One region of the Weizmannia sp. FSL K6-0777 genome, then DNA from elsewhere that is predicted to be linked to it. Evidence: riboswitches for the same ligand, from Rfam matches in the RefSeq annotation. Region 1 holds a riboswitch; each other region holds the start of a gene.
What was found. A riboswitch is a leader RNA that binds a small molecule or an ion and turns the genes downstream of it on or off. The one in region 1 is predicted to bind thiamine pyrophosphate.
Positions count from the first base shown of each region.

Region 2: it holds a riboswitch for thiamine pyrophosphate, as region 1 does, so the genes downstream of both, NST70_RS07720 (ABC transporter permease) here and thiT (energy-coupled thiamine transporter ThiT) in region 1, are expected to answer to the same signal.
Region 3: it holds a riboswitch for thiamine pyrophosphate, as region 1 does, so the genes downstream of both, tenA (thiaminase II) here and thiT (energy-coupled thiamine transporter ThiT) in region 1, are expected to answer to the same signal.
Region 4: it holds a riboswitch for thiamine pyrophosphate, as region 1 does, so the genes downstream of both, NST70_RS03295 (MTH1187 family thiamine-binding protein) here and thiT (energy-coupled thiamine transporter ThiT) in region 1, are expected to answer to the same signal.

Region 1 is NZ_CP151971.1:1,541,613-1,545,826, reverse strand. It holds gene NST70_RS07145 (CBS domain-containing protein) at 1-202, opposite strand, end outside; gene NST70_RS07140 (MBL fold metallo-hydrolase) at 280-1,134, opposite strand; gene thiT (energy-coupled thiamine transporter ThiT) at 1,331-1,921, opposite strand; TPP riboswitch at 1,970-2,070, opposite strand; gene NST70_RS07130 (SOS response-associated peptidase) at 2,128-2,802, opposite strand; gene NST70_RS07125 (rhodanese-related sulfurtransferase) at 3,183-4,157, opposite strand.
Region 2 is NZ_CP151971.1:1,657,531-1,661,744, forward strand. It holds partial or broken gene NST70_RS07715 (MFS transporter) at 1-796, opposite strand, end outside; TPP riboswitch at 1,207-1,318, shown strand; gene NST70_RS07720 (ABC transporter permease) at 1,565-2,329, shown strand; gene NST70_RS07725 (ABC transporter substrate-binding protein) at 2,341-3,330, shown strand; gene NST70_RS07730 (VOC family protein) at 3,728-4,126, opposite strand; gene NST70_RS07735 (phosphosulfolactate synthase) at 4,110-4,214, opposite strand, start outside.
Region 3 is NZ_CP151971.1:801,007-805,220, reverse strand. It holds gene allB (allantoinase AllB) at 1-700, shown strand, start outside; gene thiW (energy coupling factor transporter S component ThiW) at 1,068-1,586, opposite strand; gene tenA (thiaminase II) at 1,626-2,417, opposite strand; TPP riboswitch at 2,454-2,543, opposite strand; gene NST70_RS03600 (alpha/beta hydrolase) at 2,874-3,767, opposite strand.
Region 4 is NZ_CP151971.1:723,192-727,405, forward strand. It holds gene NST70_RS03290 (amidase) at 1-990, shown strand, start outside; TPP riboswitch at 1,836-1,938, shown strand; gene NST70_RS03295 (MTH1187 family thiamine-binding protein) at 2,020-2,343, shown strand; gene NST70_RS03300 (ABC transporter permease) at 2,294-3,091, shown strand; gene NST70_RS03305 (ABC transporter substrate-binding protein) at 3,088-4,086, shown strand; gene NST70_RS03310 (ABC transporter ATP-binding protein) at 4,083-4,214, shown strand, end outside.

The sequences.
Region 1 (4,214 bases):
AAAAATCGTAAACGGTCCGTGCCTTTGGCTGCAAAAAGCGGATGACATCCCCGTCGCTGATCATACCGAGCAGCTTTCCTTCCGCGTCCACGACCGGTACGCCGCCGATCCGGTGGTGGGCAAGCACCTTTAACAGTTCCCGGATCGTTGTCTCTTTTTTTACCGTAATAACATCCCGGATCATAAAATCTTTGACTTCCAATTTTCTCGCCCCTTTATATCCATCCATTTACAAATTATTGTAAACCTTTGCGGGGAAGGAAGCAATGAACAAACCGCCTATTGTGTGCCATCTACGTATTTCCCGTGATCCGGGAGCGCGATTTCATCAAATCCGGATACAAGGGCCTCAAGCCCTTTCCGCAAGCCGGAGCCAGACATCGGGATCCCGTGGCCGCAAACAGCAGTTTCCGGCTTTAAGGCAGCTAATTTTTCAACTGAGCGTTTGGCCGCTTTCCAGTCATTTGTAAAATAGCGCGGCGGCCCGTTTACTTCCTGCCTTTGCACCAGCACTTTCCAAAATTCATCCTGCCTGACGGTGATAAATGCGTCCCCCGTGATCAACACGCTGTCTGCTTCCCTGAAGAACGACACATGCCCTCTCGAATGGCCGGGCGTATGGATCCATTTCCAGCCCGGCAAAAATGGGACCGTCCCGTCTTCGGGAAGGGGCTGGACAGCATGGCCAAGATCAACCGGTTCATTCGGATAAATCATGGAAATCTTCGCCAGCAGGCCGCCTTCAACGGACGGATCGGGATCCGGATACGTTTCACGCCCGGTTAAATAGGGCAACTCCAATCGATGTGCAAAAACCGGCACGTCCCACTTTTCCAATAATGGCGCAATCGCTCCGACATGGTCAAAATGGCCGTGCGTCAGTAAAACCGCTTTTGGTTTTGCCTTTTCCCCGAAGCGTGCCCGCACGGCTGAAAATATCGCTTCGGCAGAACCCGGCATGCCGGCATCCACGAGAACAAATGCATCGGTTCCGGCCCTGCCGATCAGGCACACATTGACAATTTGGATGGTAAGGCAATAGAGATCCGGCAGCAATTCTCTGCCTGTTCCGCTTTCAATCGAAGCCATCGGGATGACCCGGTGGCCAAACGGGTGATGAATGTCTTTGTCCATAAAATCCCCTTTCTTTCATTTTCCTTCTATTTATCTTTTCCCGTTTCTCGAAAGCATTACCCGTAGCCTCCTATCATCAACCGAAAAAGCAGTAAAAACCGGACTGCCGGCTTTACAAGGCGCCTGTTACCATGAAGCCTCTTTCCTTCAGCGAAAACGGCAAGGCGCAGTTGGCCTTGCCGTTTTCAAGTTGCTTTTATGCCGCATGCCTGTGCGGATTGCGGTATTTTGTCAGCAGCTGCGGGGCGGCATTCAAGAGAATCGCCGCAACAGCTGCGCATAAAATCGCATTCCCAATCATCGTGCCGCCATTCATGATGAGAGAATAGAGAAACGCCGACTGTCCTTTAGGCGCATAGGAACCCCAAAAAATCACGCCGGCTACGAAATGCCAGAAATAGCGGGCAAAACTTCCGGTAAGAACGGAAAGGCATATCCAAAAAGTCATCGTGCCCTTTTTATAGTGACGACAGCTTCTTTCGACAAGCGGCCGGAAAAGCCCGGCAAACCCGATGAACGAAAAAGCGACCGGATATTCCATGATGCCCTGAAGCGGGTTAAGAATATCATTAGCATCACCGGTGACGATCTGCAGCAGGCTCCAAATAAATCCGGAAGCAACACTTGCTTTAAATCCCCAGCGAAAAGCGACCACAAAAATCGGCAGCATGGCAAACGACAGAGAAATCGCGGACGTCACCTTAATGGACGGCAATAAGTCCAACACGAGCGCGAACGCCGCAAAAATAGCCGCTTCAATCATAGCCTGTAAACTTAATTTGCCCATAAAAAAATCCCCCTTTTGGTATGCATGAACATAACGAACCATGGGAGGACAAAAGAAATTCCACATCCCTACGCCGGCATTAACCGGACAGGTTCAAAGGGTCAGAACATGGCGTTCACTCTCAGCTTAACGCTCCCCCTGTGGTTACGTTCATGAAATTGTCACCTTTATGATAAACTTTTTGCCACAACATTTCAACAAAAAATTTAATCTTTTGGCAATAACAGCTCCGGAAAATTGTTTTTCGGCGAATTGACGCGTTCAGATACGGCATACATTTCCATTAGGTCTGCATCATACTGCGAAAGGAGTGGCAACAGCCGGCCCGCCTCAGTGACCGATGTGTCCAGCCATTTTTCTTCATCTTCCCTGCGTAAAATCACCGGCATCCGGTCGTGAATTTTTGCCATCATCCTGTTCGCCTTTGTCGTTAAAATCGTGCAAGTAAAGACCGGATTCCCTTCCTGGTCCATCCATTTTTCCCAAAGCCCGGCCATCGCAAAAATGCCCCTGTTCTTAAGCCTGATCCGCATCGGCGCCCGGGTGCCGTCTTTTCGGTTCCACTCAAAAAAAGAATCGGCCGGAATGAGGCAGCGCCGCCTTTTCACTGCCTCCCGGAAACCCGGTTTCTGAAATACGGTTTCGCTTCTGGCATTGATCATCTTATGCCCGATTTTCGGATCTTTTGCCCAGGAAGGAATCAAGCCCCATTTTAAAAAACCGAGTCTGTACTGCCCATGGGCGCTGATCACGGCAGCCACCATTTGCGAAGGCGCGACATTATAACTTTTGGCATATTCACTGCTTGAAAAAGAAGCTTTGGCATGGAACCTTTCTTCCAATTCATTTACAGATGCCGTTAACGTGTACCTCCCGCACATCCAAATCCCGCCTTTCTTTCTATCCTGAAAATATTGCCCGCTGATTTTCATCCTCTGCCATACCGCGTATGAAGCGGCAAAGATGCCCATTTTTCCCCATTTTACACAAAAAACAGGCAGATAAAAAGGATTTGGCCCAGTTGCACCAAATCCTTTCTCTGTTCCGGAACGCACCGCTTGTTAACCCTGCCCCCGAGCTGGGATGTTTGCAGCAGTTCCCGGTTTTTCTTCTCTTTTTCACATTCCGCTCTTTAGGCCTTGTTTCTTTCAAGAAAATGCCGTTTCCGAAGCAAGGAATCGTTCCGGCAGGGAGCGAGCACGGTTTCCATGCCCTTTTTCACCATCCGCTTTTCGGATCGTAAGGTTAAAAGCCGCACCGGTTACCGGTTTAACGCCGCGTCTTCTTCTTCGATCCGGCGCAGCCGTTCAGCCACTTCTTCCGGTGTAAGGCCGTGTTCTTTTACATATAAGTTATTTGGTACGGTACGGCATTCATGCGAGCAGCTCCGCATATATTTATGTTCATTTTCTTCCGAGCATAAAATTTGCTTGTTGCAGGCCGGGTTGGCGCAGTTGACATAACGTTCGCACGGTTCCCCCGTAAAATAATCCCGGCCGACAACGACATGTTCTTTTCGATTGACCGGAACGGAAATCCGTTCGTCGAATACATACAGTTTGCCGTCCCACAGCTCGCCCTGCACTTCCGGATCCTTTCCGTATGTTACAATCCCGCCGTGCAGTTGGCCGACATCTTCAAACCCTTCTTCCAAAAGCCAGCCCGAAAATTTTTCACAGCGGATGCCGCCTGTGCAATACGTCACAATTCTTTTGCCTTTTAATTGATCTTTATGTTCGCGCACCCATCCCGGCAGTTCGCGGAAAGCGCGGATATCCGGGCGCAATGCTCCGCGGAAATGGCCGAGATCATACTCATAATCATTGCGCGCATCCAGTACAACGGTATCTTCAGCCAGCAGCGCCTCGCGAAATTCTTTCGGGGATAAATATTTTCCCGTTTTTTCATTCGGATTGATATCTTTTTCAAGCCGCAGCGTAACCAGTTCCTTACGCGGGCGGACGTGCATTTTTTTAAACGCATGGCCATCTGCTTCATCTTCTTTAAAGACCATGTCCCGGAACCGGGGATCGGCGTGCATCTTTTCTTTATATTTGGTTGTTTGTTCAACCGTTCCGGAAACGGTGCCGTTGATCCCTTCTTTGGCAACGAGGATACGCCCCTTTAAACCGGTCTCTTTGCAAAACTGCAAATGTTCGGCTGCAAAGGCTTCCGGATTTTCAATTTCAACATACTTGTAATACAATAAGACTCTGTACGGCTTTGTTTGTTCCATTATTGATAACCACCTATCCAATTATATTTGCAAGATATAATGCAGGCTTTCAGGTTA
Region 2 (4,214 bases), 120 kb from region 1:
GTAAGCATGCCAAAACCGCTTGCCGCAATACACCAGCTCGCAAAATGGACCGTTGCGTTCTTGATATCCCTTATTAATAACATGGCCTGGGAATCAGAAATTTGCAAGGCCAGTATCATGGTAAAAAAAACGATCAGACCCATTTTTAACACGGGAAAACCGGAGAGAAAGCGAAATCCTTCAGTTAGCGCGCCCTTTTCCCGATGTTCTAGATCACTTTTTACCGGGCTCTGTAATGTCGGCGCTTTGATTCCAAACAGCAGAATAGCGGAGAGAAAGAAATGGCATCAAGATAAAAAGCGCCTTTGATTCCGGTCAGGCTGATCAATGCGCCGCCTGCTACTGGCCCGATGATTTTGGCGCTGTTATTGATCATCTCGCTTGTACCGATTGCCGCCTGTATTTGGTTTTCACCAACAACTTGGCGGAGCAGGCCGCTTTCTGCAGGGGTAAAGACGGCTGAGAAAAAGCCCAAAAAAAATAGAAAGATATAAACTTGCCAAAGCGAAACGGAAAAAGCAATCCCGAGCACACAACCGCAGCGGGCGAAATCCGAGAAGCTCATCAGCACTTTACGGTTAAACCGGTCTGCCAGCCAGCCGGCAGGGGATCCAAATAAAATTGACGGCAGCACCATGCATAATGTAATGCCTGCCATTGCAATCGGGTCAGCGTGCCACTTAAATGCCACTAATGCAAACAATGCAACAAGATGCAGCCAGTCCCCAAGATTTGAAACGGTTTGCGCACTGATTAAGAACAGAAAGGAATGATTTTTAAAAAGCGGATTTTTCATTTATGCTCCTCCTTAAATGACATTTGTGTCGTTTTTATTATTATAAGCGACATGAATGTCATTTAACAAGAAGATTTTAAAATTTTTCATAAAATTGGGTGCTTTTTGTGAGTTTACAAGCACGAGAAGAGGGGGCGATGTGGTTGTTTCCGTAAGCACTTACAACCGCAGCCGTTGCCATATAAATAATGGTTAAGCAAAATAACATATCTGAATGGCTGTCTATTCAGTTTACGATGACGGTTCGTGAGTATCATCATGATTGAAAATTTTTGCGGTTTTTTTCGGGATTTTTGGAAAAACAGGAGCCCTGACTTGGAGCTAAATAATTGAACCAATCACCATAGAAAAAAGCCTGCACCACTTTACACAAGCAAATAGAAAGCCTATAATGGAAAAAAGTAAATATTTCAGACTACTAGGGGTGCCCGGATTGGCGGGCTGAGAGAAAAACAGTTGGTTTTTCAACCCTTTGGACCTGATCCGGATCATGCCGGCGTAGGAAAGTAGGGATTTGTGAAAATTTTCTTGCTTATTAAAGTCAGGTCTTTTACAGGCCTGGCTTTTTTCTGTTGGAAGGGAGGGAAAATAGCTGCTTTTAGGGCGGTAACCGGAAAAACCCCGTCAATGACGACGGGCAGGAAGAAATAAAAACAAAAAGTAGGTGGAAGATTGCTATAGCAGGAAAAAATTCAAATGGTTGAACGGGCTTTGGAACGGTTTGCAGCTTGTACATATTGGAAGTTTGGATGAAAGGAGGTTTCCTAAATGAAGTGGCGAAAATGGCTGGGGGATTACGGACTTTTTTGCGTTACGATGCTGGTCTTGATAGCCGGCTGGCAGTGGGTCATACAGAAAGGGATGATCCCGTCTTTCATTTTGCCGTCCCCTACCCAAATCTATGCATCTTTCATAGAAAATCACAGGCAATTAATAAATGTGCATTTGCCAGCGACAGTGGAGGAAGTCGGCATCGGTTTTCTTTTATCCGTTACGGGTGGAGTGATGATCGGTGTCCTCATGTATGTTTCCAAAATGGCTGAAAAAATCTTTTATCCGTTTCTTGTTATTTCGCAAACGATCCCGCTTGTCGCCGTATCACCTGTTTTTATGATGTGGTTCGGTTATTCAGTTTGGAGCAAGGTAGCGATCATTGTGTTAACGGCTATCTTTCCGATTGTAATCAGCACTTTTGACGGATTAAAAACCGTTGATTCCGCCTATTTGAATTTGTTTCGGACAATGGGCGCCAGCCGCTGGGATATTTTTCGAAAACTTTCTGTCCCAATGGCTCTTCCTCAATTTTTATCCGGCTTGAAATTATCGGTTGTATATTGTGTCAGCGGGGCAGCGATCGGGGAGTGGCTTGGCGCAACTGCGGGGCTTGGATTTTTTAGCAAGCGAATGTCCGGATATTTGCAGTCGGACGCAGTTTTTTCGGCCGTTTTTCTTTTGGCTGCGTTCGGCATGGGATTATTTTTGCTTATTTATGGGATGGAAAAAGGCTTATTGAAAAACAGAACAAAAATTTAGGGGGATTTTCAATGAAAAAACGATGGATAATGGCCGCTGTGCTCGCATGTTTCCTAGGTGCCTGCAGCAATCATTTGCAGCAAGCAACGAAACATGCGCAAAAAGTAACGATCATGCTGGATTGGTATCCAAATGCGGTTCATTCTTTTCTTTATGTAGCCCAGGAAAAAGGCTATTTTAAAGCGCAGGGCCTTGATGTCAGCATCAAAATGCCTTCTGACACAAATGACCCGTTAAAACTTGCGGCTGCGAATCGAATTGATATTGCATTAAGTTATCAACCCCAAGTGTTAATCGCACGCGATGAGAATATTCCGGTCCAATCTTTTGGCACCGTCGTCCGCCATACGCTGAACCGTGTGATGGTGCCGGCTTCAAGCGGCATCCGCTCACCGAAAGACCTGGCGGGCAAAACGGTCGGCTACTCTTCCATTCCGCTGGAAGAAGCAGCCGTGCGGACAATGGTCAAAGCAGACGGGGGCGATCCGGACAAGGTGAAAACAGTGGATGTTGGCTATGATTTAATCCCTGCTCTGACAGCCCATAAAACTGATGCGATCGTCGGCGGTTTTGTCAATCATGAACAGCTGCTGCTGGAAAAGGAGGGCGTACCCGTTAGAGCGTTCAATCCGGCAAAATACGGCGTTCCGGATTATGAAGAACTCGTTTTTATCGCAAACGAAAATAAGCTGAAACAGCAGCCAGACATTTTTAAAAAATTTCTTGCTGCCGCCGAAAAAGGCCAGCAATATGTCAAAAAACATCCGGAAAAGGCACTTGCCATTTTGTTAAAACATGAAGATGCCTCTTCACCGCTGGATAAAAATGTGGAAACGAAGAGCCTGCACATTTTACTGCCGAAGATGGACGAGAAAAATAAAACTATTGCCGATCAGGACCCAAAAAAATGGCAAGACGTTTCGGATTGGCTGTACCAGGCAAAAATCACAAAAACACATGTCAATCCCGAAAAGGCTTTTGTCAACATAGAAAATCAATAAGAAACCAAAATGACCGGAAGTGAAGACAACATTTACTTCCGGTAGCGTTTGAATTCGAAACCGATGAAGGAGCGATAAATTTTGGCGTTTGTTAACAACTTCCGGACCTATCCCCGAATTTCAAGCACCGCTCCTTCCTGTAAGAATTCGAAAAAAACCGCAGCTGTATGGTCTGCGGTTTTTTGCATGGTTTGCTTGTAATTTTTTGATGTGAAGCAGAAGGAAGGCTCACTGCAACTTCGTGAAGAACCCGGCGTAAAACATCAGCCGCCTTTTGCTGAGGCAGATTAGGAGTAGAAACCGCTACACCCAGAGCATGCCTGCAAGCCGACAAAATGGGGTCGCTGTCTAGAAAAAGCAGGCGCATGGCCCGGCCTTGAGCAATGAATGGGACTGGTTAATATACCATGCTTTCATCATGGTAATATTTAAATTCGAGCAAGTTGTTAGAGGGGTCTTGGAGGAAAAATGTCCAATGTTCCTCTTGCCTGCCCCCAAATCGGACCATTTTCTCCTGGAAAAATGGTAAATGGTTTTTCCTTGCAGATTGAAGGGTTTCCTCAAATGCTGCTTTATCCAAAAAAGTAATGCCGAAATGACGGGGATACATTTTCGGATTGAGGTCAATTTTTTCAGGGCTTAGATGGCAGACAACCTGGTCCCCGAAAAAATTGAAAGTGACCCGGTCATCATATCGGCGCGCCACCTTGCAGCCTAATTTTTGATAGAAATCGGCTGTTTCATCAAGATCTTTGCACGGAATCGCCAAATGAAAAATTTTATCCGTTTCTCTCATGGGAATCTCCTCCAATAAAAAAAGTATCTGATCGCAAACCGAGCCTTAATGTTTCAAGCGCAAGGGCATCCGAAAAAGGGATGTTGGC
Region 3 (4,214 bases), 740 kb from region 1:
AACCGGGTGCAAACTGCATTTTGTCCATGTCAGCAGTGCGGAAGGAGTGGAAGAAATTACGAAAGCGCGGAACGAAGGACAGGATGTCACGCTTGAGTCGTGCCCACATTATTTTACAATCACAACAGCCCAATTTGCGGAAATCGGCCCGCTTGCAAAATGTTCCCCGCCTTTACGCAGCGAAGCGGAGCAGGAAAAACTTTGGGAAGGATTGAAACAAGGAAAAATCGATATGCTGACATCCGACCATTCCCCTTGCCCGCCTGTAATGAAGGACAGCGAAACCGGAAATATTTTTGAGGTATGGGGCGGCATAACCGGGTGCCAGAATAATGTCGATTTGATGTTCGATGAGGCTGTCAAAAAGCGCAATATTCCCATTACGCAATTTACGCGCATGATTGCAACCAACCCTGCCGAACGTTTTGGCTTAAAATCGAAAGGGGAAATTGCGCTCGCAAAAGATGCGGATCTCCTCTTTCTCGATCCCGACCGGCCATACACGGTAAGTGCGGAAGACCTCTATTACCGCCATAAGCACAGCCCGTATATCGGCAGAAAAATTGATTGCCGGGTTACGAAAACTTTTGTAAGAGGACAGCTCGTATTTGATCTGGATGGCGGTGGTATCAAGGGTGAGCCGGTTGGCAAATGGATCCGGCCAGCGAAGGTTTCAGACTATGCCGGAGTGCCGTCATAATGCCAACAGCATCAGGCTCTGCTTTCAAGAGCCTGATTTTGCTGGCATAAATTTTGGCCGGTTATCAATAGCTGGCATCCTGTATGCGTCGTGGCAATGCCCTCAATCCTCCGTGGCTTCGTTCAAATGTAAATGTAAGAGGAAGCTCGTATTCAATCTGGATAGCGGCTGTATACAGGCGAGCCGGTTGGCAAATGGATCCGGCCAGCGAAGGTTTCAGACTATGCCGGAGTGCCGTCATAATGCCAACAGCATCAGGCTCTGCTTTCAAGAGCCTGATTTTGCTGGCATAAATTTTGGCCGGTTATCAATAGCTGGCATCCTGTATGCGCCGTGGCAATGCCTTCATTCCTCCCCGGTGTTTCGCTCAAAACTTACGGTTGCTTACGGTATGATTGATCATTCTGTCCCACCCTTTATTTTTTTGTAAAACTTTTATCAAAACATAGCCAAAAATGGCCCCTGCAAAAGAGCTTAAAAAGAAGGCAGGGATAAATCCGAAAAGCGTTGACGCTTGGCCGAGTAAGAAAACAGCAATGGGATAACATGCCAAGGCACCGAGAATGCCTGTCCCCATGACCTCCCCAACAAAGGCAAAAATGAGCTTATTCGTCTTCGCGTACAGATAAGCTGCCAAAAACGCGCCGATCATGCTTCCCGGAAAGGCAAAAATACTCCCCGTCCCAAGCAAGTTACGTAAAAGCGAGGATATAAAAGCTTGCGCAACCGCATAACCGGGGCCGAGCAAAACAGCCGAGAGTATGTTGGCAAAATGCTGTACCGGAAAAATTTTTGCAAAACCAACCGGGATATAAATCAAACTGCTGGATGCAGTTGTGATAGCTGCAATAACTGCAGTTGCTGTTATTTTTTGTGTTTTTCTCATTAGAACCAACCTTCCCTCCTTTTTAGTTGCGAATGAAAATCAGACCGGCCAGTCTTGTTTTTTATCGTTCATATCCCAAAATAAATACTCATACTTTGAGGCTATTTGAAAATGGCGTTCTAAGACTGCCAGTTCCGTTTCTGATTTTCCGCTTGCCAGTTGGTCCATTAAGTCAATTAACCACTGCGTTCCGGAGCCGAACGTTTCTGAAGAATAGGTTTCGATCCATTTCTTGTAAGGATTGGCCTCCAATGTGTCTCGATGATTTACTTTTAGCAGTTTCCCAATTTCCCAATAATCCCAGGCACACGGCAACAAGCAGGCAACAAGTTCAGCCAAGCTTCCATTGGCGGCCACTTGCAGCATGTAACTCGTGTAAGCAAGGTTGACCGGCGTTGGTTGGGTTGCTTCTAAATCCGTCCGAGTAACGCCAAACTCGGCAGCGTATTGGCGGTGCAGTTCCATCTCAAAATGCAACGATTCATGGAGCACCGCAGCAAATCTCGTCATCATGTCAAGGTTACCCGCTTTCACAACACCCATGGCAAACAGTTTTGCGTACTCAACTAAATATACGTAATCCTGCTTTAAATAATAGATAAATTTATCTCTTTCTAAAGTTCCGTTCCCCAGTCCTACGACAAAAGGATGGTTATGGTTTTTCTCCCAAATCGGTTGGACATTTTGATAAAGTCTTTCTGTAAAAGATCGTTTCAACAATGATTCCTCCTTGTTTACCGGAAAGCCGAATGCGGTTTGCAGGCTGGTTTCACCCTTTGCCCCGAGCAATGGCAGGAGGAGCATCCTCAAAATAAAAAAACCGCCCTCCATCGGAAAGCGGGTGTATCAATTACAAATCATCAGGTGTAATTTCATCACCTACTTCCCTTCGCTAGTACGAACTAGATCAGGTTCAAAGGGTACTTCTCAGCCAACCCGGCGCCCCTAGTAGATTATTATGAATATTCATTTACATTACTCTTACCATATCATAGTATCGTATTTTGTGCAACAGGAGATTTATTGTCCGTCTTTTAAGTTTTTGTAAAATATGGAAACAGAGCCAAAGAATGTTGACTCAAATGCTGCCCGTACCACGCTTCAGTTCCCGAGATACGGTATTTTTATTACAGCCAACCATATCAGTGATTACTTGCATGGATTTCCTTCTGCACGAAGGGTGGCAATCTTCACCATAGATAAACCCCCGTATTGATTGCGTTTTTATCGCAAACGGTTTATCATGTTTTTTTTCATTTATTTAGCTTGTTGCATTTGATTATCCAACTAGCCTTTTGTAATTTTATCAAAAAAGCCTATATAATCTACTATTGCATTTTCAAAATAATCACCTAAATAAATATCGAAATGTCCACAGTCATACTCTTTTATCGTTGCTTTCTTGGAGCGTTTTGCACACTTTATGGTTGCCCAAGCAGGTGCTAATGTATCTTTCCGACAAACCGCATAAAATATCGGTATTTCTATATTTTTAGTATATCTACTAGGAGAATATTTAAAAAATTCCAAAACCGTTCTTGCAGGGGCTTTATTCACAAACTTTAAATTTTCAGGCATCAACTTAAAAACCTCTTTGTAATCAGGAACAGCCATCATCGCTACTTTCCCAGGCGCATCCACCAATTTAATCATGACCGGATGATACCCGGTAATAGAAGATAAAACGTCGGCTATGGCAAAGGGTAATATTTTTAGGGCAGATAGTGGTGAGACCGTTTTCATTGTAGCTAAATTGTTTGTATAGGGACACTGTGCCACGGTTGCAAGAATATCTACTCGATGAGCTGATAGGGTTATAACGTGTCCCCCACTAAACGAACTTCCAAACAGTAGTATTTTACTATCATCAATCCTATCATTCTTTTTGATGAAATCAATGGCAGAGTTCCAATCTGCAAGTTGTTCTTTTACATTTATCCGTTGTCTTTTATTTCCGTCACTTGCTCCATGGTTACGATAATCAAATAAAAAGCAGGCATACCCGGCAGCAGCAAACCTTTCAGCATATGCGTCCAACCGCATTTCACGCACTCCACCCAAGCCATGAGCCATTACAATGACCGGGCACCTTTTATCTACATTGGGTAAATATAGCCACGCGCTGCATCTTGTTCCATTTGAATAAAAGTCAATATCTTCTCGTCGAAATTGATTGTTCATTTTTCTCCCTTCTCCCGCTTCAGGCGAGTACAAAACATTGCACGAAATAGAATTGACATATACGTATAAAAATGGCTCCACAGTGAACTACTTCCACTTCGACGGGTCACTCGAAGTAGGGGCTTCTCGACTTATCGTTACTTTTACGAGCTAACGAAAGCTGACCAAGTGAACTCTCTTGTTCCAAGCGTTTATGTTTCATACTAACCCCAATAAGCGTATGCCTTCTTGTTTGATATTGATTACGAATTATCGACACGGTCTGCTCTATAACCCCACGAAGAACAACGATAGATAGAGGCGGTTCCTCAAAATAAAAAAACCGCCCTAATCGGAAAGCGGGTGTATAAATTACAAATCATCAGGTGTCATTTCATCACCTACTTTCCTTCGCTCGAACATACTAGATCAGGTTAGAAAGGTACTTCTCTCAGCCAACTCGGTGTA
Region 4 (4,214 bases), 820 kb from region 1:
GTTGCCGGTGCAAGTGACGGCGGCGGATCGATCCGCATCCCAGCTTCTTTTACAAGTTTAACAGGATTAAAGCCGACAAGGGGAAGGACACCGGTCGGGCCGGGCCGTGGACGGCAATGGCAAGGGGCGGCTATTGACTTTGTGCTGGCAAAAACAGTCAGAGACAGTGCAGCGCTCCTCGATGTGCTACAAACGGTAGAGCCCGCCGCTGCTTTTCAAACGCCGCTTTTTCCGGGATATGTAAAGGAACTAGAGCGGAGTGGAACGAAAAAATACCGGATCGCGTTTTCGGTTGAATCGCCGGTCGGGACGCCTGTCAGCCGCGATGCAAAACAGGCTGTCTATAAAACGGCAAAATGGCTGGAGCAGGAGGGCCATCTTGTGGAAGAAGCCAAAAACGGTGTTGACGGCAGGCGGCTGATGGAAAACTATTATTTAATGAACTGCGGGGAAATGGCGGCGGAACTTTCGGATTTGGAAAGCGCACTTAGACGCCCGCTTACGGAAAAAGATATGGAGCCGGTTTCGTGGGTCTTGTATGCTGCCGGGAAAAATGTCACGGCGGCGGAATACGCAAAGAGCCTTGCGGAGTGGGATAAAGCCGCAGCACAAATGGCTGCTTTCCATGAGACTTATGACCTGTATATCACGCCTTCAACCGCGTTTCCGGCACCGAAAATCGGGGAACTTACCCAAACCGGGAAAGAGCGGGATCGCTTGTTTGGCGTTACCGGACTTCCGAAAGAAAAGCAGCAGGCACTTGTCTATGATATGTTTGAACCGAGCTTAACGTTTTCCCCGTTTACGCAGCTGGCCAATTTAACCGGGCAGCCGGCGATCAGCCTGCCGGTTCATGTAACAGCGGCCGGGCTTCCTTTAGGGGTACAGCTGGTTGCGCCGAAAGGAAATGAACATTGGCTGCTGGATGTCGCTTATGCGCTCGAACAGTCGGAACTTTGGGTTGGCATGCAGGGAAACCCTTGCCTTTAAAGCATGAATAAGCGGCGTTACTTACGCACGGGTTGGAACTCTACGTTAAGGAAGGCCGCGAAAAATCCTCGCTACCTTAACGTAGAGTCACTCTACGTTAAGGAAGGAGACCAAAAATCCCCGCTATCTTAACGTAGGGCGTTCTATGTTAAGGAAGGGTGAAAAAAGCAGGATTTATCTTAACATAGAAAGGAAGCTCGACAAAAAGACATGCTTTCTTAATGTAGAGACGTCCTATGTTAAGGCTGCCCAAAAGTCCCGCTTCCTTAACGTAGAGGCGTTCTACGTTAAGGAAGCTCGAAAAAAATGCCCGCTTTCTTAATGTAGAGGCGTTCTATGTTGAGGAATGCCGGCAAAAAGTTCCGCTATCTTAACGTAGAACTCTCTATGTTAAGGAAGGTCGTCCAAAAGTCCCGCTTCCTTAACGTAGAGGCGTTCTACGTTAAGGAAGCTCGAAAAAAATGCCCGCTATCTTAACGTAGAGGCGTTCTATGTTAAGGAAGCCCGCCCAAAAGTCATGCTTTCTTAATGTAGAGACGTCCTATGTTAAGGAAGGCTGCCCAAAAGTTCCGCTATCTTAACATAGAGGCGCTCTATGTTAAGGAAGCCCGAAAAAAAGACATGCTATCTTAACGTAGAGGCGTTCTACGTTAAGGAAGTCCGAAAAAAAGACATGCTATCTTAACGTAGAGGCGTTCTATGTTAAGGAAGGCCGTCAAAAATCCCCGCTATCTTAACGCCCCAATCTTTACCAAGGCAGGCAAAGGCCGGCTTGCGCACCGCACCATCCTATTGAAAATTTTTTGCCAAAAAGGATGGCTTTCATGTTACAATAAAATTACAAGGAAAAAAAGCAGGGGAGCCGGTTTGGCTGAGAGGATGCCGCTTTGCATCGACCCTTCACCTGATCTGGATAATGCCAGCGTAGGGAGTCTCATATTGAAGCATGTTTCGGCATGTTTTGGATGGACAGGCTTTCTTGCGCATGCAATGAAAGCTTTTTTATTTGAAAAAAAGGAGGAGAATTTGATGGAAAAATCGAATCAAGTAACGGTTTCTTTTTCAGTTGTTCCGCATATTAAAAGTGATGACTTATACGGTGTCGTCGACCGCGCGATCGAAGTCGTCCAAAACGCCGGCGTACGTTATGAAGTCGGGGCAATGGAAACGACGATGGAAGGCGATCTTGACGAGCTGCTTGAGATCATCAAAAAAGCGCAGGATGCTTGCGTCCAAGCCGGTGCGATTGATGTCCTCACATCGATCAAAATCCATTACCGGCCAAGCACCGGGGTGACAATGGATGAAAAAATTGCAAAATATCGCGAACAAACGCCGCAGCCGGTTCGTTAACACGGCGCTCACGGCTGCCTGGCTCATTTTTTTGCTCTTCGTCTGGCAAGGGGTAACGGCCGGCTTTCATATCAGTGAATGGATGCTGCCAAAACCGACGGAAGTATGGCAGGAATTGAAAAGCCTGCAATGGATGGTTTGGCCCAATATTTGGCAAACTGCAAAAGAAGTATTGATCGGGTTAGCCTTTTCCATTGTGATTGGCGCAGCGATTGCCGTTTTTATGGATATGGTTCCCGTTTTCCGGATGCTGGTCCGGCCGCTTTTGGTCGTTTCGCAAACGATTCCGATTGTGGCAATTGCGCCGCTTTTAATCGTCTGGTTCGGATTCGGGCTCCAGTCCAAAATCATTGTGGTCATTTTAATCTGCTTTTTCCCGCTGGCATTGAGCATCCTGGAAGGGTTTCAAACGGTGGATGATGACCTGGTGAAACTGTTAAAGACCATGCATGCTTCAAAATGGCAGCTATACCGGAAAGTCAAATTTCCGGCTGTGCTCCCTTACTTTTTTTCCGGTTTAAAAATTGCCGTTACATATAGTGTGATGGGCGCTATTATCGGTGAGTGGCTCGGCGCAAGCGAAGGGCTCGGCGTCATGCTGACAAGGGCGACGAAATCTTTTATGACGGCCCGCCTGTTTGCCATCTCTGCTGTCATCATTGGGCTCACATTTCTTTTATACGGCGCTGTTGAATGTTTGCAAAGGCTATCCGCACCATGGGTATACCGAAAGGAAGATCATCAATGAGGAAAATGTTAATCATCTTGCAGGCGGCCATGTTGCTGCTTGCTGCTGGATGCACCAGCAGCGGGCAGAAAGAAAACAGCAAAAAAGCGCTGCAAAAGGTGACGGTTGTGCTGGACTGGTTTCCGAACACCAATCATACCGGCCTGTATGTAGCTAAAACAAAACACTATTTTCAAAAGCAGGGCCTGGATGTGAAAATCATCCAGCCGGGGGACAATATTACGGCTGAACAAATGGTGGCTTCCGGGAAAGCGGATTTCGGGGTCAGCTATCAGGAAAATGTCACCACGGCAAGGACGGAAGGAATTCCGATTGTGTCCATTGCCGCGATTATCCAGCACAATACTTCTGGCTTTGCTTCTTTGAAAAAAGACAACATCACTTCTCCGAAAGACTTTGAAGGAAAACGTTACGGCGGCTGGGGTTCGCCGTCTGAAGAAGCCGTCATCAAAACGGTCATGGAAAAATATGGCGCCGACTACAGCAAAGTAAAAAATATTGTGCTCGGCCAGACGGATTTTTTCAAATCAATCGGGCGTGAAGCGGATTTTGAATGGATTTATTACGGCTGGGACGGCATCCAGGCAGAGCGGAGCGGGAAAAAACTGAATCTTATCATGGTCAAAGATCTCGACCCTGCGCTTGATTATTACAGCCCGGTCATCATTACAAGCGAAAAACTGGCCAAAGGGGATAAACCTCTTGTCAAATCTTTTATGAAGGCTACGGCTCAAGGCTATACATTTGCAATCAAGCACCCGGAACAGGCCGCCGATATCCTGATTAAGGACGTGCCGGATACAAATAAAGGGCTTGTCCGCGCCAGCCAGAAGTGGCTAAGCACGAAGTACCAGGACGATGCCGCGGAATGGGGGGTACAGAAGGAAGAAGTGTGGCGCCGTTATATGGACTTCCTTTATGACCATAAAGTCATTAAGAAAAAAATCAACATCAAGGCTGCCTACACAAACGAATTTCTTCCAAACCGGCCATGACGTATTTGCAATTGGAAGGTATTACGAAAACATTTGGCGGGAAAAAAGTGCTGGAAGGCATTTCCGCAACGATCCGGAAAGGTGAATTCTGTACTTTTATCGGGCCGAGCGGATGCGGAAAAAGCACG